Regions from separate parts of the Streptomyces sp. NPDC057854 genome, predicted to be linked through region 3. Evidence: riboswitches for the same ligand, from Rfam matches in the RefSeq annotation. Region 3 holds a riboswitch; each other region holds the start of a gene.
What was found. Region 3 has a riboswitch for cobalamin ahead of ACFVQZ_RS19805 (ribonucleoside-diphosphate reductase subunit alpha). Riboswitches for the same ligand answer to the same signal wherever they lie in the genome.
Positions count from the first base shown of each region.

Region 1: another riboswitch for cobalamin. It lies ahead of cobN (cobaltochelatase subunit CobN); the one in region 3 lies ahead of ACFVQZ_RS19805 (ribonucleoside-diphosphate reductase subunit alpha).
Region 2: another riboswitch for cobalamin. It lies ahead of ACFVQZ_RS01755 (iron ABC transporter permease); the one in region 3 lies ahead of ACFVQZ_RS19805 (ribonucleoside-diphosphate reductase subunit alpha).

Region 1 is NZ_JBHVMF010000017.1:109,078-116,630, forward strand. Features, by position in the region: gene ACFVQZ_RS24095 (cobalt-precorrin-5B (C(1))-methyltransferase) at 1-382, opposite strand, end outside; gene ACFVQZ_RS24100 (cobalt-precorrin-6A reductase) at 395-1,138, shown strand; gene ACFVQZ_RS24105 (precorrin-2 C(20)-methyltransferase) at 1,129-2,613, opposite strand; gene ACFVQZ_RS24110 (precorrin-8X methylmutase) at 2,619-3,254, opposite strand; gene ACFVQZ_RS24115 (cobalamin biosynthesis protein CobG) at 3,257-4,498, opposite strand; cobalamin riboswitch at 4,578-4,704, shown strand; gene cobN (cobaltochelatase subunit CobN) at 4,745-7,553, shown strand, end outside.
Region 2 is NZ_JBHVMF010000001.1:383,062-390,614, forward strand. Features, by position in the region: gene ACFVQZ_RS01735 (LAETG motif-containing sortase-dependent surface protein) at 182-1,183, shown strand; gene ACFVQZ_RS01740 (peptidoglycan-binding domain-containing protein) at 1,819-2,019, shown strand; gene ACFVQZ_RS01745 (ABC transporter substrate-binding protein) at 2,174-3,196, opposite strand; gene ACFVQZ_RS01750 (ABC transporter ATP-binding protein) at 3,212-4,024, opposite strand; gene ACFVQZ_RS01755 (iron ABC transporter permease) at 4,024-5,121, opposite strand; cobalamin riboswitch at 5,236-5,383, opposite strand; gene ACFVQZ_RS01760 (hypothetical protein) at 5,471-5,824, shown strand; gene ACFVQZ_RS01765 (helix-turn-helix domain-containing protein) at 5,834-6,343, shown strand; partial or broken gene ACFVQZ_RS01770 (methyltransferase) at 6,413-7,499, shown strand.
Region 3 is NZ_JBHVMF010000013.1:36,478-44,030, forward strand. Features, by position in the region: gene ACFVQZ_RS19800 (ribonucleotide-diphosphate reductase subunit beta) at 1-844, opposite strand, end outside; gene ACFVQZ_RS19805 (ribonucleoside-diphosphate reductase subunit alpha) at 835-3,213, opposite strand; cobalamin riboswitch at 3,339-3,477, opposite strand; gene ACFVQZ_RS19810 (GNAT family N-acetyltransferase) at 3,532-4,035, opposite strand; gene mctP (monocarboxylate uptake permease MctP) at 4,119-5,744, opposite strand; gene ACFVQZ_RS19820 (DUF3311 domain-containing protein) at 5,741-5,995, opposite strand; gene ACFVQZ_RS19825 (GntR family transcriptional regulator) at 6,184-6,948, opposite strand; gene ACFVQZ_RS19830 (extracellular solute-binding protein) at 7,231-7,553, shown strand, end outside.

The DNA.
Region 1 (7,553 bases), on a different contig from region 3:
TCGCCGGTTCGCCGACCTCCAGGGGCAGGCCGGGAAGGGTGACCGTGCCGACGCCCTCGCCGGCCCGGAAGACGACACCGGAGCCCGGCGGGAGGAGCCGTACCGTCGAGCGGATCACCGCGCCGTGGGTGACGTCCGGGTCGTCGCCCGCGTCCTTCACCACCGCCGCCATCGCCGCGTCCGCCGTCAGCGACTCCGCGGTGAGGGCGAACGACGGGGTCTGCCCCTTGGGCAGCGTGATCGTCACCGGGTCGGGAAACCCGCCGGTGAGCAGCGCCGTGTACGCGGCGGTGGTCGCGGCCGTCGCGCAGGCGCCGGTCGTCCAGCCGGGCCGCAGACCGGTGTGCTTGAGTTGGGCCTCGCGCCCGCCGCCGGTACTCACGAAAGGGCTCCTGTGCACGTACTCATTCTCGGAGGGACCACCGAGGCCCGCGCCCTGGCCGGCCTGCTGGCGGGGCGGCCCGGCGTCCGGGTGACGAGCTCGCTCGCCGGGCGGGTCGCGGCGCCCCGGCTGCCGGCCGGGGAGGTCAGGATCGGCGGCTTCGGCGGCCCGGAGGGGCTGGCGGCGTGGCTGCGGGAGCACGCCGTGGACGCGGTCATCGACGCCACCCATCCCTTCGCCGAGCGGATCAGCTTCAACGCGGCCCGGGCGGCCGCCACCGCCCATGTTCCCCTGCTGGCCCTGCGCCGCCCCGGCTGGGTCCCCGGGGACGGTGACGACTGGCACGACGTGGCGTCCCTGGAGGAGGCGGCGCGGGCCCTCGACGGGTTCGGCGACCGCGTCTTCCTCACCACCGGCCGCATGGGCCTCGCGGCCTTCGCGGCCCGCCCGGAGTGGTTCCTGGTCCGGTCGGTCGACGCCCCGGCGGCCCCGATGCCGGCCCGCGTCGAAGTCCTCCTGGACCGGGGCCCGTTCACCCTCGACGGCGAGCGGGAGCTGATCGCCCGCCACCGCGTCGACGTCCTGGTGACGAAGGACTCCGGCGCCGCCGCCACCGCCCCCAAGCTCACCGCCGCCCGCGAGGCCGGCGTCCCGGTCGTCGTCGTCCGCCGCCCCCCGTCCCCGCAGGGCGTCCCGGCCGCCACCACCCCGGAGGAGGCGGCGGCGTGGGTGCGGGGCGGGTTCCGTCAGCCGTAGCGGCGGGGGGTCCAGGTGATCGTGTGGCCGTCGGCGCGTTCGACGGCTCGGGTCTGGGAGGAGCCGATCAGGAGGAGAGTGCGCATGTCGACCTCGGAGGGTTCCAGGGTCTTCAGGGTCACCACGCGGACCGACTGCTCCGGGCCGCCGACGTCGCGGGCGACGACCACGGGGGTGTCGGGGGAGCGGACCTCCAGGAGGAGGTCGCGGGCGGCGGCGACCTGGTGGGTGCGGGACTTCGAGCCGGGGTTGTAGAGGGCGAGGACCAGGTCGGCCTCCGCCGCCGCGCGCAGGCGGGTCGCGATGACGTCCCACGGCTTGAGGCGGTCGGAGAGGGAGATCGTCGCGTAGTCGTGACCGAGGGGGGCGCCGGCCGCGGCGGCGGCGGCGTTGGCGGCGGTCACGCCCGGGAGGACCCGGACGGGCACGTCCGCGTACGCCGGTTCGCAGGCGACCTCCAGGACGGCAGTCGCCATGGCGAAGACGCCCGGGTCGCCGCCGGAGACGACCGCGACCTTGTGCCCGCGCCGGGCCAGGTCGAGCGCGAACTCGGCGCGCTCCGACTCGACCTTGTTGTCGGAGCCGTGCCGGATCTGGCCGGGGCGCAGGACCGGCACCCGGTCGAGGTAGGTGGTGTAGCCGACGAGGACGTCGGCGTTGACGAGCGCGCCGCGGGACTCGGGGGTCAGCCAGGGCGCGCCGGCGGGGCCGGTGCCGACGACGGTGACCTCGCCGCGCTCCCGTACCGGGTTCTTCCGGTCGATGCGGGAGGGGAGGACGGCGACCGAGAAGTACGGGACGGTCTCCGGGTCCACGTCGGCGAGGCGGTCGGTGCGCTCGCCGGCCATGAACGCCCGCTCCACGTACCGCGCGTCCTCCAGGCGGCCGGCCCGCTCCAGGGCGCGGCGCACGGCCGGGAAGGTGCGGCCGAGCTTCATCACGACCGCCGAGTCGGTGCCGGCGAGGCGGGCGGTCAGCTCGTCCTCGGGGAGGGTGCCGGGGACGATCGTCAGGACTTCCTCGGCCTCGCACAGCGGCTCGCCGAGGCGGGCGGCGGCGGCGCTGACGGAGGTGACGCCGGGGATGACGGTGGTGTCGTAGCGGTGCGCGAGCCGCTTGTGCATGTGCTGGTAGGAGCCGTAGAACAGCGGGTCGCCCTCGGCGAGGACGGCGACCGTGCGGCCCGCGTCGAGGTGCGCGGCGAGGCGGGCGGCGGCCTCCTCGTAGAAGTCGTCGAGGGCGCCGCGGTAGCCGCCGGGGTGGTCGGTGGTCTCGACGGTGAGCGGGTACATGAGCCGCTCCTCGACGTGGTCCTCGCGCAGGTGGGGGGCGGCGATGGAGCGGGCTATCGAGCGGCCGTGGCGGGCCGAGTGGTAGGCGACGACGTCGGCCTCGGCGATGGCCTTCACGGCGGCGAGGGTGAGGAGGTTCGGGTCGCCGGGGCCGAGGCCGACCCCGTACAGCTTGCCCTTCACTACGGTCACTGCTGGATCTCCGGTTCGTGCGCGAGGGCGTTGAGGGCGGCGGCGGTGATGGCGCTGCCGCCGCGGCGGCCGCGGACCACCAGGTAGTCGAGGCCGAGGTCGTTGGCGGCGAGGGCGTCCTTGGACTCGGCGGCGCCGATGAAGCCGACGGGGATGCCGAGGACGGCGGCGGGCTTCGGGGCGCCCTTCGCGATCATCTCCAGGAGGTGGAAGAGCGCGGTGGGGGCGTTGCCGATGGCGACGACGGAGCCTTCGAGGCGGTCCCGCCACAGTTCGAGGGCGGCGGCGGAGCGGGTGGTGCCGAGCTCGGCGGCGAGGCCGGGGACGGCGGGGTCGGCGAGCGCGCACAGCACCTCGTTGTCGGCGGGCAGCCGCTTGCGGGTGACGCCGGAGGCGACCATCTGCGCGTCGCAGAGGATGGGGGCGCCGGCCTGCAGGGCGGCGCGGGCGCGGGTGACGACGCCGGGGGAGTACGCGAGGTCCCGCACGAGGTCGGTCATGCCGCAGGCGTGGATCATGCGGACGGCGACGGTGGCGACGTCGGCGGGCAGCGCGCCGAGGTCGGCCTCGGCGCGGATCGTGGCGAAGGAGCGGCGGTAGATCTCGGCGCCGTCTTTCTCGTACTCGTACATCCTCAGTGCTCCATCGGTTTCGTGCGGGCCGCCGCCACGGCTGCGGCCAGGGCGGTGCGGGGGACGGGCGCGCCGTCCAGCAGATAGGTGCCGGTGTCCCGGGCGGTGACCTCGACCCAGGTGCCGTGCGGGTGTCCGCAGCGGCGCTCGCAGCCGGAGTAGTGCACGGGCAGCGGTCCGGCGGGGGCGCGGGCGGCGTCGGCGCGGACGTCGGCGAGGGACTTGGCGCAGCCGGGCAGGCCGGTGCAGGCGGTGACGCCGGTGCCGGGGGCGGCGGGGTCGGTGAGCAGGCCGAGGGCGGCGAGGGCGGGGAGCCGGCCGGCGGTGGGGCCGACGGCGACCGCGCCGCGCCAGGGCGTCAGCCGGATCTCGGCCGCGCCGTCGGCGAGCGCCCGCAGTTGCCCGGCGGTGAGCCGGCCGAGGGGGGCGAGGACGTGCACGGCGTGGTCGCCGAGCGGGCCGGGTGCGGGCGGGGGTCCGGCCGGCCGGGCGGGAGAGGGTACGGGCTCCGCGGTGATCGCCGCGCGGCGCAGGGCGCCGGCCCAGTCCGGGAGGTGCCCGGGCGGGAGTTCGCGGGGGCGCCAGGCGCCGGTGGCGGCGGTGTCGGCGGCGTCGAGGAAGGCGAGGGCGCAGGCGAGCGCGGCGGGCGCGGCGGCTTCGGCGCCGGGCAGCCGGAAGGCGCCGGAGCCGGTGTCGAGGACGACGGTGCCGTCGGGTGCTGCGATCAAGGTCACATCGCCGCCGAGTCCGGCGACGTCGCCGCGGCCGTCGTCGAGGACGAAGAGGAAGCGGCCGGAGAGGGCCGCCGCGCGGGGTGCGGCGCAGAGCGCGGCGTCGAGGGCGCGGGCCCACAACTGCACGTCGGCGTGGCCGAGTCCGTCGAGTCCGGCGGCGGGGGAGGCGACGATGTTCCGGACCCGCTCGTGGGTGGGGGAGGGCAGCAGGCCCGCGTCGCCGAGGAGGGCGGCGAGCCGGGCGCCGCAGTCGTCGCGCAGGCCGCGCAGCTCGGCGTTGCCGCGTGAGGTGACGGAGACGGCGCCGTCGCCCAGGGTCTCGGCCGCGTCCGCCAGCGCCAGGGCCTGACGATGCGTCAGGCGGCCTGCGGGGAGGCGGAGTCGGGCGAGGTGCCCGTCGGCGGCGGCGTGCAGCCGGAGCGCCCCGGGGCACGCGTCGCCTCGGTCCCGTATGCGGGGTTCGCCCGGTTCGGCCGGGCGGGGCGGGGTCGGCGGCATGGCGGCGAGCATACCCACGGGGAACCGGACGGCCACCGAGTGTGATCCGGCCGACTCTCCGGCGCCCTCCGGCGCGCCGACGGCACGCTCTACTATGCAGATCGGCATGGGGTCCCAGGACCCCGGGGAGGAAGCCCGGTGAGAATCCGGCGCGGTCCCGCCACTGTGAGCCCGTACCCCACGGGTGAGCCAGGAACTCCCGCCGTCCATCGACCACCCGGGGCGCGGACAACCCCGAGGAAGGGCCTGAGCCTCGCCATGCTCCTGCTGCTGTCGCACTCCGACACCGACCTGCTCAGCGCCCGTGCGGCCGGCGGTCCGGTGGAGTACCGCTTCGCCAACCCGTCCCGGCTCCCGCTCGCCGACCTCCCCGCGCTCCTCGACGGCGCCGAGCTGGTCGTCGTCCGCCTCCTCGGCGGCGTCCGCTCCTGGCAGGAGGGCCTCGACGCGGTCCTCGCCACCGGGAAGCCGGTCGTCGTCCTCAGCGGCGAACAGGCCCCCGACGCCCAGCTGATGGCGGCCTCCACGGTGCCGGTCGGCGTCGCCACCGAGGCGCACGCCTACCTCGCCCACGGCGGCCCCGCCAACCTGGAGCAGCTGGCCCGCTTCCTCTCCGACACCGTCCTGCTCACCGGCCACGGCTTCGAGGCCCCGGCGCCCGCCCCCACCTGGGGCCCGCTGGAGCGGACCGCGCGCCCCGGCGACGGCCCGACGATCGCCGTGCTCTACTACCGCGCCCACCACATGAGCGGGAACACCGCCTTCGTCGGCGCCCTCTGCGACGCGATCGAGGACGCCGGCGGCCGGGCGCTGCCGTTGTACGTGGCGTCGCTGCGGGCGCCCGAGGAGGAGCTGCTGGCGGAGCTGCGCCGCGCCGACGCGATCGTCACCACCGTCCTGGCCGCCGGCGGCACCAAGCCGGCCGCCGCGCAGGCGGGCGGGGACGAGGAGGCGTGGGACGCGGGGGCGCTCGCCGCGCTCGACGTGCCGGTGCTCCAGGCGCTCTGCCTGACCGGTTCGCGCGCCGCCTGGGACGAGAACGACGAGGGCCTGTCGCCGCTGGACGCGGCGAGCCAGGTCGCCGTCCCCGAGTTCGACGGCCGTCTCATCACCGTGCCGTTCTCGTTCAAGGAGATCGACGCCGACGGCCTGCCCGCCTACGTCGCCGACCCGGAGCGCGCCGCCCGCGTCGCCGGCATCGCGGTCCGGCACGCGCGGCTGCGGCACATCCCGAACGCCGAGAAGAAGCTGGCGCTGGTCCTCTCCGCGTACCCGACGAAGCACTCCCGCATCGGCAACGCCGTCGGCCTGGACACTCCGGCCTCCGCCGTCGCCCTGCTGCGCCGGTTGATCGCCGAGGGGTACGACTTCGGGCCGGCCGAGGAGCTGCCGGGCCTGGTGTCCGGCGACGGCGACGAGCTGATCCGCGCCCTCATCGAGGCCGGCGGCCACGACCAGGACTGGCTCACCGAGGAGCAGCTGGCGCGCAACCCGGTCCGCATCCCGGCCGCCGACTACCGGCGCTGGTACGCCGGGCTGCCGGCCGAGCTGCGCGAGCAGGTGGAGGAGCACTGGGGTCCGGCGCCCGGCGAGATGTTCCTGGACCGGTCGCGGAACCCGGAGGGCGACATCGTCCTGGCGGCGCTGCGGCGCGGGAACCTGCTGATCCTCATCCAGCCGCCGCGCGGCTTCGGCGAGAACCCGATCGCGATCTACCACGACCCGGACCTGCCGCCGTCGCACCACTACCTGGCCGCCTACCGCTGGATCGCGGCCCGCGCGGAGGACGGCGGCTTCGGCGCCGACGCGATGGTCCACCTGGGCAAGCACGGCAACCTGGAGTGGCTGCCCGGCAAGAACGCCGGCCTGTCCGCCGCCTGCGGCCCGGACGCGGCTCTCGGCGACCTGCCGCTCGTCTACCCGTTCCTGGTCAACGACCCGGGCGAGGGCACCCAGGCCAAGCGCCGGGCGCACGCCACGCTCGTCGACCACCTGGTGCCGCCGATGGCCCGCGCCGACTCGTACGGCGACATCGCGCGCCTGGAGCAGCTGCTCGACGAGTACGCGCAGATCTCCTCGATGGACCCGGCGAAGCTCCCGGCGATCCGCGCGCAGATCTGGACCCTCATCCAGGCCGCCAAGCTCGACCACGACCTCGGTCTCCAGGAGCGCCCGGAGGACGACGGCTTCGACGACTTCCTGCTGCACGTCGACGGCTGGCTGTGCGAGGTGAAGGACGCGCAGATCCGTGACGGCCTGCACGTCCTCGGCGGCGCGCCGACCGGCCCGGAGCGGGTCAACCTGGTGCTGTCCATCCTCCGCGCCCGGCAGATCTGGGGCGGTACGCAGGCGCTGCCCGGTCTGCGGGAGGCGCTGGGCCTGGACGAGTCGGCGGCCACCCGGACCACCGCCGACGAGGCGGAGGCGAAGGCCCGCGAGCTGGTCGAGGCGATGGAGGCCGCGGACTGGGACGCGGACGCGGTCGCGACGGTGGCGGCGGGGCACGGCCCCGAGGTCGCCGCGGTCCTCCGGTTCGCCTGCGACCAGGTCGTGCCGCGGCTGGCGGCCACCACCGACGAGCTGACGCACGCGGTGCACGCCCTGAACGGCGGCTTCGTGCCGGCCGGCCCGTCCGGCTCGCCGCTGCGGGGCCTGGTCAACGTGCTGCCGACGGGCCGGAACTTCTACTCGGTCGACCCGAAGGCCGTGCCGTCGCGGCTCGCCTGGGAGACCGGGCAGGCGCTCGCCGACTCGCTGCTGGAGCGCTACCGCACCGACAACGGTGCGTGGCCGACCTCCGTCGGCCTCTCCCTGTGGGGGACGAGCGCGATGCGGACCGCCGGCGACGACGTCGCCGAGGCGCTGGCGCTGCTGGGCGTCCGGCCGCTGTGGGACGAGGCGTCGCGCCGGGTGAAGGGCCTGGAGCCGATCCCGCTCGCCGAGCTGGGCCGCCCGCGCGTCGACGTGACGCTGCGCATCTCGGGCTTCTTCCGGGACGCGTTCCCGCACGTCATCGGCCTCCTCGACGACGCCGTCCGGCTGGTCGCGGGGCTCGACGAGCCCGCGG
Region 2 (7,553 bases), on a different contig from region 3:
GTCCCGAGTCCGAGATCATTTTGTTAGCGGTGAAAGCATTGACGGCAATAGTTGAGTGCTTGACGATCAGGGCGGTCGGCGCATCTGTCTTCGCCGGCCGATTCCTTTCGTCCTTCGGCCGGCGCCCGTGCCGTGAGCGGCACCAGCGCCGGCTGAAGGCTGCTCAAGAGCGGAAGAACGTATGTCTGCAGCAGTTGCGGCGCGGCGCGCCGTTGTCGGTGGCATGGCCGCCGTGTGTCTGACCCTCGGTGGCGGTACGGCGGCCTGGGCGCAGGGGACACCGGGCGGCGAGGGCTGGGAGGGCCGCGGCGCCCGCGCGTACACGGCCGAGGACGCGGTGCCGGCCCAGGACCTGAGCGGCGACTGCGAGTTCTCCCTGGACGGTCAGGCGTGGGCCGCCGCCGTGAAGGTGGACGACATGTCGCTGAAGCCCGGCGCCGACGGCAAGGTGCACCTCCAGGTCCGGGCCGCCGGCGACCGCGCCGGCTGCACCGTCTCCCTCGCCTCCTACCGCACCCACGGGGCCACCTGGAACACCTCCGGGCTGCAGGTCTTCCACGACTTCGACACCGTGTCGGTGAAGGGCGCCGAGACCGGGTCCCTCGACATCGCCGTCCCCGACGCGGGCTGCTACGCCCAGGTCGACCTCTACCGCGGCAGTGTGAAGTACGACGGGGTGCAGGACGCCGAGGACGGACTGGTCCACGGCGACCTGCCCGAGGGGCCGGGCCGGCCGGTCATCAAGGAGAAGAACATCAGCTGGTGGAACGGCGGCACCCGCGACTGCACCGCCGGCACCGCCGAGCCGACCCCCACCGCGACCACGTCCGCTCCCGCCGGGCAGGAGCCCGCGCCGACGTCCGCGCCGACGACCACGGCCCCGGCCGCGACCACCGCGGCTCCGGCGTCCCCGACCACCTCCTCGGAACCGTCCGGTTCGGCGGCCCCGGCCACGCCGACGGCCTCGGCCACCGTGTCGGACGGCCCGGCCCCGTCCGAGGAGTCCTCCGGAGCCCCGTCGCCGTCCTCGTCCCCCGCCACGGCCCCGGCCGGGTCCGAGGGTGACCTGGCCGAGACGGGCGGCGGGAACGTCACCGTGATCGCTGCCGCCGCCTCGGTCCTGCTGCTCGCCGGCGCCGGCCTGGTCGTCGTCCGCCGCCGCCGCGCCGACAGCCGCGCCTGACCGCCGATCCGCAGCTCCGCAGCTCCACAGCTCCGAAAGAACGCAGCATGCCCCATCGCCCCGACGAGGTTTCCTCCGTCGTTCCCTCTTCCGGAGACCTCGCCGGGGCGAGCCGGCCCGACGGATTCGGCCCCCCTGCCGGACGCGCGGCACCCCACAGTGGGCGCCGCCGCCGCTTCCGGCCCGGCCGGTATCTGGCGGCGGCCGGTGTCCTGACCGCCCTCTGCGTGGGCGGCGCCCTGCACGTCCTGGGGGGCGATACGCCGCCGGGCCCGGCACAGTCGCAGGTACGCCGCACGCTGCCGAGCATGAACGTGCCCGCGGCCCCCGCCTCCGCGCCTCCCTCAGCCCTTCCCACCGCCTCTGGACCGGTCGCCGCGTCCGCGAAGACGGCCCCGAGCGCCACCGCCCCGGTCCCCGGAGAACCGGGCCGGACACCCTCCGGCGCGACTCCGTCCGCCGACGCGCCGAAGCCCGCCGGATCCGCCCCAACCCCCGCCGTATCCGCCGCCCCACCGCGCGTCCCTGCCGAGGACTCCGGCAACGAACCCGGCTGGACAGACGGAAGCCTGACACCGAGTCCGCCCCGGAACACGACCGGTTCACCGGCGCCTGCCGAACCACGCACCCTCCGCATGGGCGACAGCGGCCCCGACGTGACACGACTGCAACAGCTGCTCTTCGGCCAGGGTTTCACCTACGTCACCACCACCGGAACCTACGACAAGGCGACCCGCCGCGGAGTCGCGCAGCTCCAGCGCGACCGCGGTCTGTCGGGGGATCCCGAGGGTGTGTACGGGCCCGACACCCGGGCCTCCCTCGAAGGAGGAACGTGAACACCGAACTCCCGCGCCCTCCACGGCGGTTCCTGTCGGTCGCCGACGGGTACCTCGACGACCTGGCCCGCCGCGTCGCCTGGAGCCGGGCCGACCGCCACCTCTTCGGGTAGGCCGGCCGGCTCCGGCCGCCGAGGTGTCGCCGTTCGTCAGGTCACGAGGCGAAACGCCTCAGGTCCGCGGCGAGCGAGGCGATGGCCGCGGGGTTGCGCGGGCTCTCCACCAGCTCGGCGTAGTCGAGGACGACGATCCGGTCGTTCTTCACGGCCGAGACGCCGGCGAGCGGCGGGTAGGACTTCAGGAACCGGCGCTTCTGCTCCGCGCTGGTGTCACCGTAGTCGTTGATCACGATCACCTCGGGGTCGCGCTCGACGACGGTCTCCCAGCCGACCGTCGCCCAGCTGTCTGCGAGGTCCTTCATGACGTGGTCCCCGCCCGCCTTGGTGATGATGTCGTGCGGCCCGGCGTACCGGCCCGACGTCAGCGGCTTGTCCTGCCCGTCGTCGTAGAGGAAGACGCGCGGACGGTCGGCGCCCTTCAGGGCCGTGGCCTGTGCGTCGGCCACCGTCTTCTCGAAGCCGGCGACGAGGGCTTCCGCGCGTGCCTCGACGTCGAAGATCCTTCCCAGGTTCCGCAGGTCGGTGTACAGCGCTTCGAGCGGCGGCATCACCCCCCGTGCCTTTTCCCGCCCGTTGCGGCACGACTCGCTCAGCAGGTACGAGTCGATGCCCACCTTCTCCAGCTGGGCGGGGGTGAAGCCCTCGCCTTCGTTGAAGCCGTAGTTCCAGCCCGCGAAGACCAGGTCGGCGCGGGCGTCGAGCACCAGCTCCTTGTTGATCGTCTTCTTCGAGAGCCACGTGGTCTTGCTGTAGCCGTCCTTCCAGGGGACGGACGTGAGGTCGCCCCTGTCGTCGGGCATCACGTAGCCCGCCATGTGGTCCTCGAGCCCGAGCGCGAACATGATCTCGGTGATCCCCACGTCATTGGTGACCACGCGCTGCGGGGCCTTGTCGTAGCTCTTCTTCCGGCCGCAGTTCTCGATGGTGACCGGGTAGTGCCCGTCGCGGGCCTCGGCACCACCCCCCGCGCCGTTCTCCGGGGTGACCTGCGCTCCGCAACCGGTGAGCACCAGGGCGGCGGCGAGGGCGAGCGCGGCGGGGCGTACGGACTTCGGCATGGTGGCGACGACTCCTCAGGAAGCGGGACGGGAGGACGGAAGACGGTCGAAGAGCAGCTGCACGGCGCCGGTCTCGGGATGCGGCACCCGGTGGGCCCGTACGCCGAAGACCTCGGCCAGCAGCGCGGGCGTGAGCACCTCGTGCGGAGCGCCGGAGGCGACGATCCGGCCCCTGTGGATGACATAGAGCACGTCGCAGTGGAGCGCGGCGAGGTTGAGGTCGTGCAGTGCGGTGAGCACGGTCACGCCGTCCCCGGGCTCCGTCCTGGGGGACCCCCAGTCGCGCACGAGGGCCAGGACCTCCAGCTGCTGGGCGATGTCGAGGTGGTTGGTCGGCTCGTCGAGAACCAGGACGCGGGGCTGCTGGGCGAGCGCCCGGGCGATCAGGACCCGTTGCTTCTCGCCGCCGGAGAGGGTGAGGAAGCCGCGGTCGGCGAGGTGGCCGGCGCCGACCCGAAGCAGCGCCGCCTCGCACGCCTTGCGGTCCTCGTCGGTCGTCCGTGCCACCGGCCCCTGGTGCGGCAGCCGCCCCATCGCCACGACCTCGGCGACCGTGAAGTCGAACTCGGTGACCGCCTCTTGGGGCAGGGCGGACAGCCGGCGGGCGCCTTCGCGCGCGCTGAGGGAGTGCAGGTCCTCACCGCCGAGCCGTACCGTGCCCGCCGTGGGGCGCAGGGCGCGGTACACGCAGCGCAGCAAGGTGGACTTGCCGCTGCCGTTGGGCCCCACGAGGCCGACGACCTGCCCGCCGTCCGCGGACAGGGTGACCTCCTCGACCAGCCGCGCGCCGGCGATCTCGACCGTCAGGACGTCGATGTCGACCCGCATCACTTGCCTCCGAAGGTGTAGGAGCGGCGGCGCATCAGCAGGACGAAGCACGGGACGCCGATGACGGCGGTCAGCACGCCCACCGGCAGCTCGACGGGCGCGAGCACCACCCGCGACAGGATGTCCACCCAGATCAGCAGTACGGCTCCGGAGAGGGCCGCGACGGGCAGCAGCCGGCGGTGGTCCGCGCCGACCAGCATCCGCGCGGCGTGCGGAACCATGAGGCCGATGAAGCCGATCGCCCCGCTCACCGCGACCACGGCGCCGGTGACGGCGGCGCAGACCAGGAACAGCTCCTTGCGCAGCCTCCCCGCGTCCACCCCCAGGGCGGCCGCGGTCTCGTCGCCCATCGCCAGCGCGTTCAGGCGACGCGCCGACACCATGAGGTGGGCGAGACCGGCGAGGACGGCTCCCGCGGCGATCGGCACGGAGGCCCAGCTGGCTCCGCCGAGGCTGCCGAGCAGCCACATCATCGCGGAGCGGGCCGCCTCGCCGCGTTCCGCCGCGAACACCATGAACGCGGTGACGGCCGAGAAGCCGTAGTACATCGCGGTGCCCGTCAGCACCAGCCGAAGCGGGGTCAGGCCGCCGGCGGTGCGGGCGATCGCGTAGACCAGCGCCATGGCGAGGAGCGCGGAGAGGAAGGCCGCCGTGGACAGGGCCCACAGTCCGAGAGCACCGAAGGCGCCGAAGAGGAGGACGGCGTTGGCGCCGACGGCCGCGCCGGAGGAGATGCCGAGGACGAACGGGTCGGCGAGGGCGTTGCGGACCATGGCCTGGACGGCGACTCCGATGGCCGCCAGTCCGGCTCCGACGACCCCGGCCAGCACGGCTCGCGGAAAGCGCAGTTCCCACACGATGGTGTAGGCCGCGACCTCGTCCGCCGATATCGCTCCGCCGGTCAGCCCGGCCCACAGAAAGCGCAGCACCTGTCCCCAGGACAGCCCCGAGGCCCCCAGTCCCGCCCCGCACACGACGGAGAGCAGGAGACCGGCGGAGAGGACCGGAAGGAGAAGCGGCAGTGACACGCGCCGGGACGGCGCGGAGTCGGCTCCGCTGCGGGCCGTGGGGAGGGGCGGCGCGGGTGTGCGTTCCAGGGGTGTGACCACCGGCGGGTCGCCTTCGCTCGGGCCGTGCACCTGCTGGAGCAAAGGAGCAGCCCGGGACGCGGGGCGCCCTGCGCAGCACCCTCTCGCAGTCCACGGCGATTCGACAGGGGCCTTCACCACCGCGGGTAATCGGGCTCACGGCGCCACGAGTCGGGCTCCGTCTACCGTTGCGGGTCAGCGCCGGACTTCGACCGGACTTCCCCCGCGGGGCTCTCGCAGCATAGCGCGTACGGCGAGACCGCCCTCCGTGGCCCTCGCGCGACCGTGGACGCTCCGCGCATCGGCCCGGGGAACTTTCTTCCAAGACGGGGCGGGCCGGGTCCGTCAGGGTGGGGGCATGCACAGCGACGACGTGGATGCGGAGGCTCGGGCCGTGGCCGCGGCCCTGGCCGTGGACCAGGGTTCCGGCGGCGGTCATGCGGCCGACAGCGGGTGGGAAGTGGCACGGCCCGCGGGCGTGCCCGCCGTTCCCGGTGTCCGGATGGCCGGATTCCGGGACCGCGTCGGCCGGCCGCTGGACCTGCGGGTGCTGCCCCAGCCGGCCGTGGTCGTCGTCATCGGCCTGGGAGACGCCCCGTTCACGGTCGAGGGCGGCACCGCGCCACGGCCCACGGCGCGCCCGAGCGCTCATCCCGGCCTGGTCGCTTCGTTGTCGCCCGGTCCCACGCGGATCCACGGCCGGGACGTCTAGTGCGTCGAGATGTGCCTGTCGCCCGGCACCGCTTACGCGCTGCTGGGTGTGCCGCCGCACGAACTGCGCGGGGCGGTCGCCGGCCTGGACGACCTGTGGGGGCGGCAGGAACGGCAGCTCCGCGAACGGGTCGCCGCCGCCACCACGTGGCAGGAACGTTTCACGCTGGTCAGCGAGTTCCTCGCCCGCCGGGCCGCCCGGGGCCGGGCGATGACGCCCGAGGTCGCCGGTGTGTGGGACACCATCGTGGCGCACGGCGGCCGGGTACGGGTCGACGACCTCGCCGCGTCCTGCGGGTGGAGCCGCAAGCGGCTGTGGTCCCGGTTCACGGCCCAGGTCGGCCTCACGCCCAAGCGCGCCGCCATGCTCGTCCGCTTCGACCGGGCCGCCCGGGCCCTGCGCGCGGGCGGCAGCGCCGCGGACGTCGCCCTGGCGCACGGATACGCCGACCAGTCCCACCTCCACCGCGACGTCCTCGCCTTCGCCGGGTGCACCCCGACTGCCCTGGCCGGCCTCTGACCCCTGCCCCGGAACAACCCCGTCATCTCATCCCTCCCGACGAGGAAGGAAGTGTCATCCGTGACCACCATGGACACCGCCACGACCGCCACCGCCGCCTCCACCGCCCAAGAGGCCAGGGACGACCGAGGTCTGATCGTCCGGCTCGCCTTCGGAAGCATGGCCTCGCAGACCCTGCGCGCCGCGTTGCGGCTCGGAGTCTTCGACCTGATCGGCGACGGCGGACGGCCGGCCGGCCGGCGAGGTCGCCGCCGACGCGGGAGCCGCGCACCAGCCCATGACGAGGCTGCTGCGCGCCCTGGCGGGACTGGGCCTGCTGGAGGAGCACGCATCCGACACGTTCTCGGTGACCGCCGCCGGCGCCCTTCTCCGTGCCGGCCGCCCCGACTCGCTCCTCTCGTTCGCCCGCATGTTCACCGACCCGGCGATCGTGCGGGCCTGGGACGGCCTGGACAGCAGCGTCCGCACCGGTGGCGTCGCGTTCGACGCCGTCTTCGGCACCGACTTCTTCAGCCATCTCGGCCGGCACCCCGAGCTGTCCGCCGACTTCAACGCGGCGATGAGCCAGGCCTCCGGGGAGACCGCCGCCGTGCTGCCGTACGCCTACGACTTCGGCCGGTTCACGTCGGTCACCGACGTCGGCGGCGGCGACGGAAGCGTCCTGGCCGGCGTACTCGCCGCGCACCCGGCGCTCCTCGGCGTCCTCCACGACACCGAGGAGGGTCTGGCCCAGGCACCGGAGACGCTGGACCGGCACGGAGTGGCGGACCGCTGCTCCCTGGCCGCGGGCGACTTCTTCCACTCCGTGCCGGGCGGCTCGGACCTGTACCTGATCAAGAGCGTCCTGCACGACTGGTCGGACGATCAGGCGGTCACGATCCTCGGCCACTGCCGCGAGGCGCTGCCGCCCGGCGGCCGCGTGCTGATCGTGGAGCCGGTGCTTCCCGACGTCGTGGGCACCGGCGCCGCCGCGCACGCCGCGGACGGCGGGATCACGTACCTCAGCGACCTCAACATGCTGGTGAACCTGGGCGGGAGGGAACGTACCCGCGGGGACTTCGAGGAGGTGTGCCGCCGCGCGGGGCTGTTCGTGGTGTCGGCGACGCCGCTGCCGGAGGCGGCCCCCTACTACCTGATCGAGACCATGGCCCGCTGACGCCGACGCGCCGCCCTCCGGCCGGTGCCGGGTGGGCGCACCGCCCTGCCCCGG
Region 3 (7,553 bases):
ACTGGAGGTACTCGCGCATCGACTCGGTGTTCATGCCGGGCAGGCCGTCGCCGCACAGGTCGCGGCCGAACTGGAGCTCCGCCTCGACCGCCTCCCGCAGCATGTCCGTGACCTGCTGCCGCAGCTCGTCGTCGAAGAGCTCCGGCTCCTCCTTGCGGACCGTGTCCACGACCTCGAACGCGAAGTTCATGTGCATGGTCTCGTCGCGGAACACCCAGTTGGTGCCCGTCGCCAGGCCGTGCAGCAGGCCGCGCGAGCGGAACCAGTAGACGTACGCGAAGGCGCCGTAGAAGAACAGGCCCTCGATGCAGGCGGCGAAGCAGATCAGGTTGAGGAGGAAGCGGCGGCGGTCCTCCCGCGTCTCCAGGCGGTCGATCTTCTCGACCGAGTCCATCCACCGGAAGCAGAACTGCGCCTTCTCGCGGATCGACGGGATGTTCTCGACGGCCGCGAAGGCCGCCGCGCGGTCGTCCGGGTCGGGCAGGTAGGTGTCCAGCAGGGTCAGGTAGAACTGGACGTGCACGGCCTCCTCGAAGAGCTGGCGGGAGAGGTAGAGCCGCGCCTCGGGGGAGTTGATGTGCTTGTAGAGCGTCAGCACCAGGTTGTTCGCCACGATCGAGTCGCCGGTCGCGAAGAACGCGACGAGCCGGCCGATCATGTGCTGCTCGCCGGGGGTGAGCTTGGCGAGGTCGGCGACGTCCGAGTGGAGGTCGACCTCCTCGACGGTCCAGGTGTTCTTGATGGCGTCCCGGTAGCGCTCGTAGAAGTCCGGGTAGCGCATCGGGCGGAGCGTCAGCTCGAAGCCCGGGTCGAGGAGGTTGTTCGTACGGGTGGTCACTGGCATGCCTCGCAGGACTCGGGGTTTTCGAGGGAGCAGGCGACGGCGTCCGCGTCGGGGGCCGCCTGCTGGACGGGGATCGGGGTGGCGGCGGACGCCGACGCGGCGCGGGCGATCCGGGTCGCCGGGCGGGAGCGCAGGTAGTACGTCGTCTTCAGGCCCTGCTTCCAGGCGTACGCGTACATCGACGACAGCTTGCCGATGGTCGGCGTCTCCATGAACAGGTTCAGGGACTGCGACTGGTCCAGGAACGGGGTGCGGGCCGCCGCCATGTCGATGAGGCCGCGCTGCGGGATCTCCCAGGCCGTGCGGTACAGCTCGCGCACCTCGGCCGGCACCCAGCCGAAGCCCTGCACCGAGCCGTTGGCCTCGCGCAGCGCCTCCCGGGTCTGCGCGTCCCACACGCCGAGCCGCTTCAGCTCGTCCACCAGGTACGTGTTGACCTGCAGGAACTCGCCGGACAGCGTCTCGCGCTTGAACAGGTTGGAGACCTGCGGCTCGATGCACTCGTACACGCCGGCGATCGACGCGATGGTCGCCGTCGGCGCGATGGCGAGCAGCAGGCTGTTGCGCATGCCGACGGCGGCGATCCGCTCGCGCAGCGCCGCCCAGCGCTCCGGCCAGTTCAGCTCGACGTCGTAGTGGTCGGGGTGGAGCACGCCCCGCGCGGTGCGGGTCCGCTCCCAGGCCGGCAGCGGGCCGTTGCGCTCGGCGAGGTCGGCGGACGCCTCGTACGCGGCGAGCATGATCCGCTCGGCGATCCTCGTGGACAGTGCCTTCGCCTCGGCGGAGTCGAAGGGCAGCCGCAGCTTGAAGAAGACGTCCTGGAGGCCCATCGCGCCGAGGCCCACGGGGCGCCACTTCGCGTTGGAGTTCCCGGCCTGCTCGGTCGGGTAGAAGTTGATGTCGACGACCCGGTCGAGGAAGGTGACGGCGGTGCGGACCGTGTCGTCCAGGCGGGCCCAGTCGATGCCCCCGATCTCGGGGTGGACGAAGGCGCCGAGGTTGATCGAGCCGAGGTTGCAGACGGCCGTCTCGCCGTCGTTGGTGACCTCGATGATCTCGGTGCAGAGGTTGGAGGAGTGGACGACGGTGCCGGGCTCGGCGGTCTGGTTGGCGGTGCGGTTGGAGGCGTCCTTGAAGGTCATCCAGCCGTTGCCGGTCTGGGCGAGGGTCCGCATCATCCGGCCGTACAGGTCGCGGGCCGGGATGGTCCGGCGGGCCAGGCCCTTCGCCTCGGCGGCGCGGTAGGCGGCGTCGAACTCCTCGCCCCACAGGTCGACCAGCTCGGGCACGTCGGCGGGGGAGAAGAGCGACCACTCGGCGTCCGCGTTCACCCGGCGCATGAACTCGTCCGGGATCCAGTGGGCGAGGTTCAGGTTGTGGGTGCGGCGGGCGTCCTCGCCGGTGTTGTCGCGGAGCTCCAGGAACTCCTCGATGTCGGCGTGCCAGGTCTCCAGGTAGACGGCGGCGGCGCCCTTGCGCCGGCCGCCCTGGTTGACGGCGGCGACCGAGGCGTCCAGCGTCTTCAGGAAGGGCACGATGCCGTTGGAGTGCCCGTTGGTGCCGCGGATCAGCGAACCGCGCGAGCGGATGCGGGAGTACGACAGGCCGATGCCGCCGGCGTGCTTCGACAGGCGCGCGACCTGGTGGTAGCGGTCGTAGATGGAGTCCAGCTCGTCCTGCGGGGAGTCCAGCAGGTAGCAGGAGGACATCTGCGGGTGGCGGGTGCCGGAGTTGAAGAGCGTGGGGGAGGACGGCAGGTAGTCCAGCCGGCTCATCAGCCCGTACAGCGCCGCGACCTCGTCCAGGGCGCGGTCCGAGTCGTCCTCGGCGAGGCCGGCGGCGACCCGGAGCATGAAGTGCTGCGGGGTCTCGATGACCTTGCGGGTGAGCGGGTGGCGCAGCAGGTAGCGGGAGTACAGCGTCCGCAGGCCGAAGTAGCCGAAGCGGTCGTCGGCGGCCGGGTCGATCAGCGCGTCCATCCGCGCGGCGTGCCGGGCGACGAGGGCGGCGGTGCGGTCGGCGATCAGGCCCTCGCGGTGGCCGGTGGCGACCGAGGCGGAGAAGGAGACGGCGCCCTGTCCGGCGGCCTCCTCGGCGATGGTGAGGGTGAGCAGGCGGGCGGCGAGCCGGGAGTAGGCGGGGTCCTCGGAGATGAGTCCGGCGGCGGCCTCGGTGGCCAGTTCGCGCAGCTCCGCCTCGTCCGATCCGGCGTGCCGGCCGCGCAGCGCGGCGGCGGCGACCCGGCCGGGGTCGGTGTCGGTGAGGTCGGCGGTGAGGTCGGTCAGGGTCCGCAGCAATACGGTTCCGGGGCCGTCGCTCTCGCTCGTGGCGGCCTCGGTGGCTGACGGACCCGCAGGCGCGATGGTCACGTGGGGGCTCTCCCTCGCTCGGCCCGGGGCAGCGGCGGGGGAGGGCGGGCGTGCGCACGCGCGGAAGCGCCCGCGTCCACCGGCCCATTCCGCGAGGCCCGGACGTCGTCGGCGCCCGGAACGGTCGGACCGGGCGCACCGCGCGCAGGTGCTCGGACTCGCCCGTGCGGAAGTGAGGAAAGCGCACGAAGCACACCGTTGCGGGACAGTTCCGGATTCGCACCGGATTCCCCTGCGTCGACAGCGAGCACGAGCATACATGTGGGGGGCGCCGATCGCGGCACCCCCCACATGTTGTGTCGCCGGACGTCGGTGCGGTCAGAGGTCCAGGGCGAGGACGAGCAGCGGCGACAGCTCCGGAACGGGGCTCCAGTCCCGTTCGGGGAGCCGGGTGAAGCCGACCCGCTCGTAGATCCGGTGGGCCTCCGCCATCCGGTCCTGGGTGGAGAGCAGCATCCGGGTGCAGCCGTCGAGGGCCCGGGCCCGTTCGACGCAGGCCCGGACGAGCGCCTCGCCGACGCCCCGGCCGCGCGCGGCGCGGGCGACGGCCAGGAGCCGGAATTCGGCCTCGCCGGGCCCGGCGACGTCCGCGTACGCGCCACCGCCGGCGGTGAAGGTCACCCCGCCGAGCAGCCGGCCGTCGGCGTCGACGGCGACCAGCACCTCCGCCTCGGCGACCCGCCGGGCCACGTCCTTCATCACCGGCAGATAGGGGTCGTCCTCGCCGAAGGTGAGGTGTCCGTCGTCGAGGTAGGCACGGGCGGTGATCTCGCCGAGTTCCTCGTACTCCTCGGGCCGTACGGCCCTGATCGTGAAGTCCATGGCGGGCAGTCTGCCCGCAGGAACGGGCGAGGACCCGGGGTTTTCCGCCCCCGGGCCCTCGCCACCGTCCGCGTACCGCCGGATCAGTGGGTGCCGGCCCCCACCTTCGGGAGCTCGGTGCTGACCCCGGCGTCGCCGGCGTCGGCCGTGTAGTCCGACGGGGAGGTCTCGTCGACGCCCTGGGGGGCCTTGAGGGCCCGGAGGACGAAGGTGAGGACGACCGTGACGACGAGGTTGAGGACGAAGGCGGTGAGGCCGATGTAGCCGATCTCGCCGATGCCGGGGATCTCGGCGGAGGAGCCGCCGAAGTGCTTCTGGGTCGGGCTGGCGACGCCGTACGCGGCGGCGGTGCCGTAGACCATGCCGACGGCCCAGCCGGCGAGCAGCGCCCAGCGGTGGAACCAGTTGGTGAACAGACCGCCGACGAGGGCCGGGAAGGTCTGGAGGATCCAGATGCCGCCGAGGAGCTGGAAGTTGATGGCGACCGTCTTGTCCATGGTGAGGACGAAGGCGAGCGCGCCGACCTTCACCAGCAGCGAGACCACCTTGGAGACCTTGGTCTCCTGCTCGGGGGTGGCGTCCTTCTTGATGAAGTCCTTGTAGATGTTGCGGGTGAAGAGGTTGGCCGCGGCGATCGACATGATCGCGGCGGGGACGAGCGCGCCGATGCCGATGGCGGCGAACGCGACGCCCGCGAACCAGTCGGGGAACATGTTCTCGAAGAGCTGCGGGATGGCGAGCTGGCCGTTGCTCACCTTGATGCCGGCGGCGATCGCCATGAAGCCGAGCAGCGCGAGCAGGCCCAGCATCAGCGAGTACAGCGGCAGGATCGTGGTGTTGCGGCGGATGACCTCGCGGCTCTTCGACGACAGGGTCGCCGTGATCGAGTGCGGGTACATGAAGAGCGCGAGCGCCGAGCCGAGCGCGAGCGTCGCGTACGTCCACTGGCTCGCCTCGCCCGGCACCAGGGAGCCGCGCGGCTTGTCGGTGGCCGGGTTGACCGTCGCGTACGCCTCGCCGGCCTTGGCGAAGATCTCGTCGAAGCCGCCGAGCTTGATCGGGATGTAGATGATCGCCACGGCGATGACGAGGTAGATCAGGGTGTCCTTGACGAACGCGATGAGCGCGGGGGCGCGCAGGCCCGAGGAGTACGTGTACGCGGCGAGCACGCCGAAGGCGATCAGCAGCGGCAGGTCCTTGATGAACCAGTGGGTGGTCTCGCCGCCGCCGACGCCCATCACGTCCAGGACGGCCTGGATGCCGACGAGCTGGAGCGCGATGTACGGCATGGTGGCGAGGATGCCGGTGAGGGCCACGGCGAGCGAGAGGCCCTTGGAGCCGAACCGGCCGCGCACGAAGTCGGAGGTGGTGACGTAGCCGTGCCGGTGCGAGACCGACCAGAGGCGCGGCAGGAAGGTGAAGATCAGCGGGTAGACCAGGATGGTGTACGGGACGGCGAAGAAGCCGGCCGCGCCCGCCGCGTAGATGGCCGCCGGGACGGCGACGAAGGTGTACGCGGTGTAGAGGTCGCCGCCGAGCAGGAACCAGGTGACCCAGGTGCCGAAGGACCGGCCGCCGAGGCCCCATTCGTCGAGGCTGTTCTCGTTCTCGGCCCTGCGCCACTTGGAGGCGAGGAAGCCCATGACCGTGACGGCCAGGAAGAAGAACACGAAGACGGCGAGCGCGACGCCGTTGACGCCGTCCTTCATCGCGCGTCACCCCCCTTGCGGGCGCGCTGGTCGCGCTGCCACAGCTTGTACGCGATCATCGTGAGCGCGGTCGACACCAGCACCCAGAGCATCTGGTACCAGTAGAAGAACGGGATTCCCGCGAAGAGGGGTTCGGTCTTCGAGTAGGAACCGACCCAGAGCATCGCCACGAACGGCGCCGCCAGACAGAGCGCTATGACGATCCTGGCGGGTGTGATGACCGGTTGTTTCCCGGTCGTGGTTTCTGTCATGGCGAGTGCGTCCCCTCACTGATCACCGGTTAATGCCGAGGAAATGTAGGGGACCGCTCACTTCCTGGGAACCCTCGTCCGAATAACGGACGTGTATCGGGCGGGTCTCGGCGTCGAACCGCGCCCCGGGAAACGGCGTACCCCGACACATCACACGGATGTGCCGGGGTACGGGTTCAGATCGATTTTCAGCCGTTGGGGCGCTGGAGGCGGGCGACGAACTTGTAGCGGTCGCCGCGGTAGACCGAGCGCACCCATTCCACCGGTTCGCCCTGGGCGTCCAGCGAGTGGCGGGAGAGCATCAGCATCGGCAGGCCGACGTCGGTGCCGAGCAGTCCGGCCTCGCGCGGGGTGGCGAGGGAGGTCTCGATGGTCTCCTCGGCCTCGGCGAGGTGGACGTCGTAGACCTCGGCGAGGGCGGTGTAGAGCGAGGTGTACTTGACGAGCGAACGGCGCAGCGCGGGGAAGCGCTTGGCCGAAAGGTGGGTGGTCTCGATGGCCATCGGCTCGCCGTTGGCGAGGCGGAGGCGCTCGATGCGCAGCACCCGGCCGCCGGCCGTGATGTCGAGCAGTCCGGCGAGGGTGTCGTCGGCGGTCACGTACCCGATGTCGAGGAGCTGCGAGGTGGGTTCGAGGCCCTGGGCGCGCATGTCCTCGGTGTACGAGGTCAGTTGGAGGGACTGGGAGACCTTGGGCTTCGCCACGAAGGTGCCCTTGCCCTGGATGCGCTCCAGCCGGCCCTCGACGACCAGCTCCTGGAGGGCCTGGCGCACGGTGGTGCGCGAGGTGTCGAACTCGGCCGCGAGCGTCCGCTCCGGCGGCACGGGGGTGCCGGGCGGAAGGGTCTCCGTCATGTCGAGGAGGTGCCTTTTCAGCCGGTAGTACTTGGGCACGCGCGCGGTGCGGGTCGCCGCCCCGCCCTCTGATTCCGTGCTGCCCGCCTCCGTGGCCATGGCCTGCCTTCCCGACTGTGCTGCTGCCGTCACCGGCTCCTCCGTCTGTCGCGGCTCACATGGTGGCACGGACCGGTCACGGGTCGTCGGCCTCCCTCAGGTGTCGGTCCGATAACGGACGCGACTGCCCTTCTTATACACCCTTGACACCCCCAAAGGTCTAGGCCAAGCTCCGGGTACTGGTCTAAACCATTAAAGACCAGGTCCCAGCCCCACGAGCATTACCTGACGTATGTCTTCGCGCGGTGGGCAGGGGTTGCAGGCATCCCTGAGGAGGGTGGCGTGAAGCGCAAGCTCATCGCGGCGATCGGCGTCGCGGGCATGATGGTCTCCATCGCTGCGTGTGGTGGTTCCGACAGCGGTGGCGACAAGGACAAGGCCGAGGGCGGCAACAAGTCGCTCACCGTCTGGGTCATGGACGGTTCCGCTCCCAAGGAGTGGATCGACGGCGTCAACAAGGAGTTCGAGGCCGCCCACCCCGGCGTCAAGGTCAACGTCGAGGTCCAGCAGTGGACCGACATCCAGACCAAGGTCACCACGGCCCTCTCCGAGGACACCCCGCCGGACGTCCTGGAGCTCGGCAACACCCAGACCACCGGCTACGC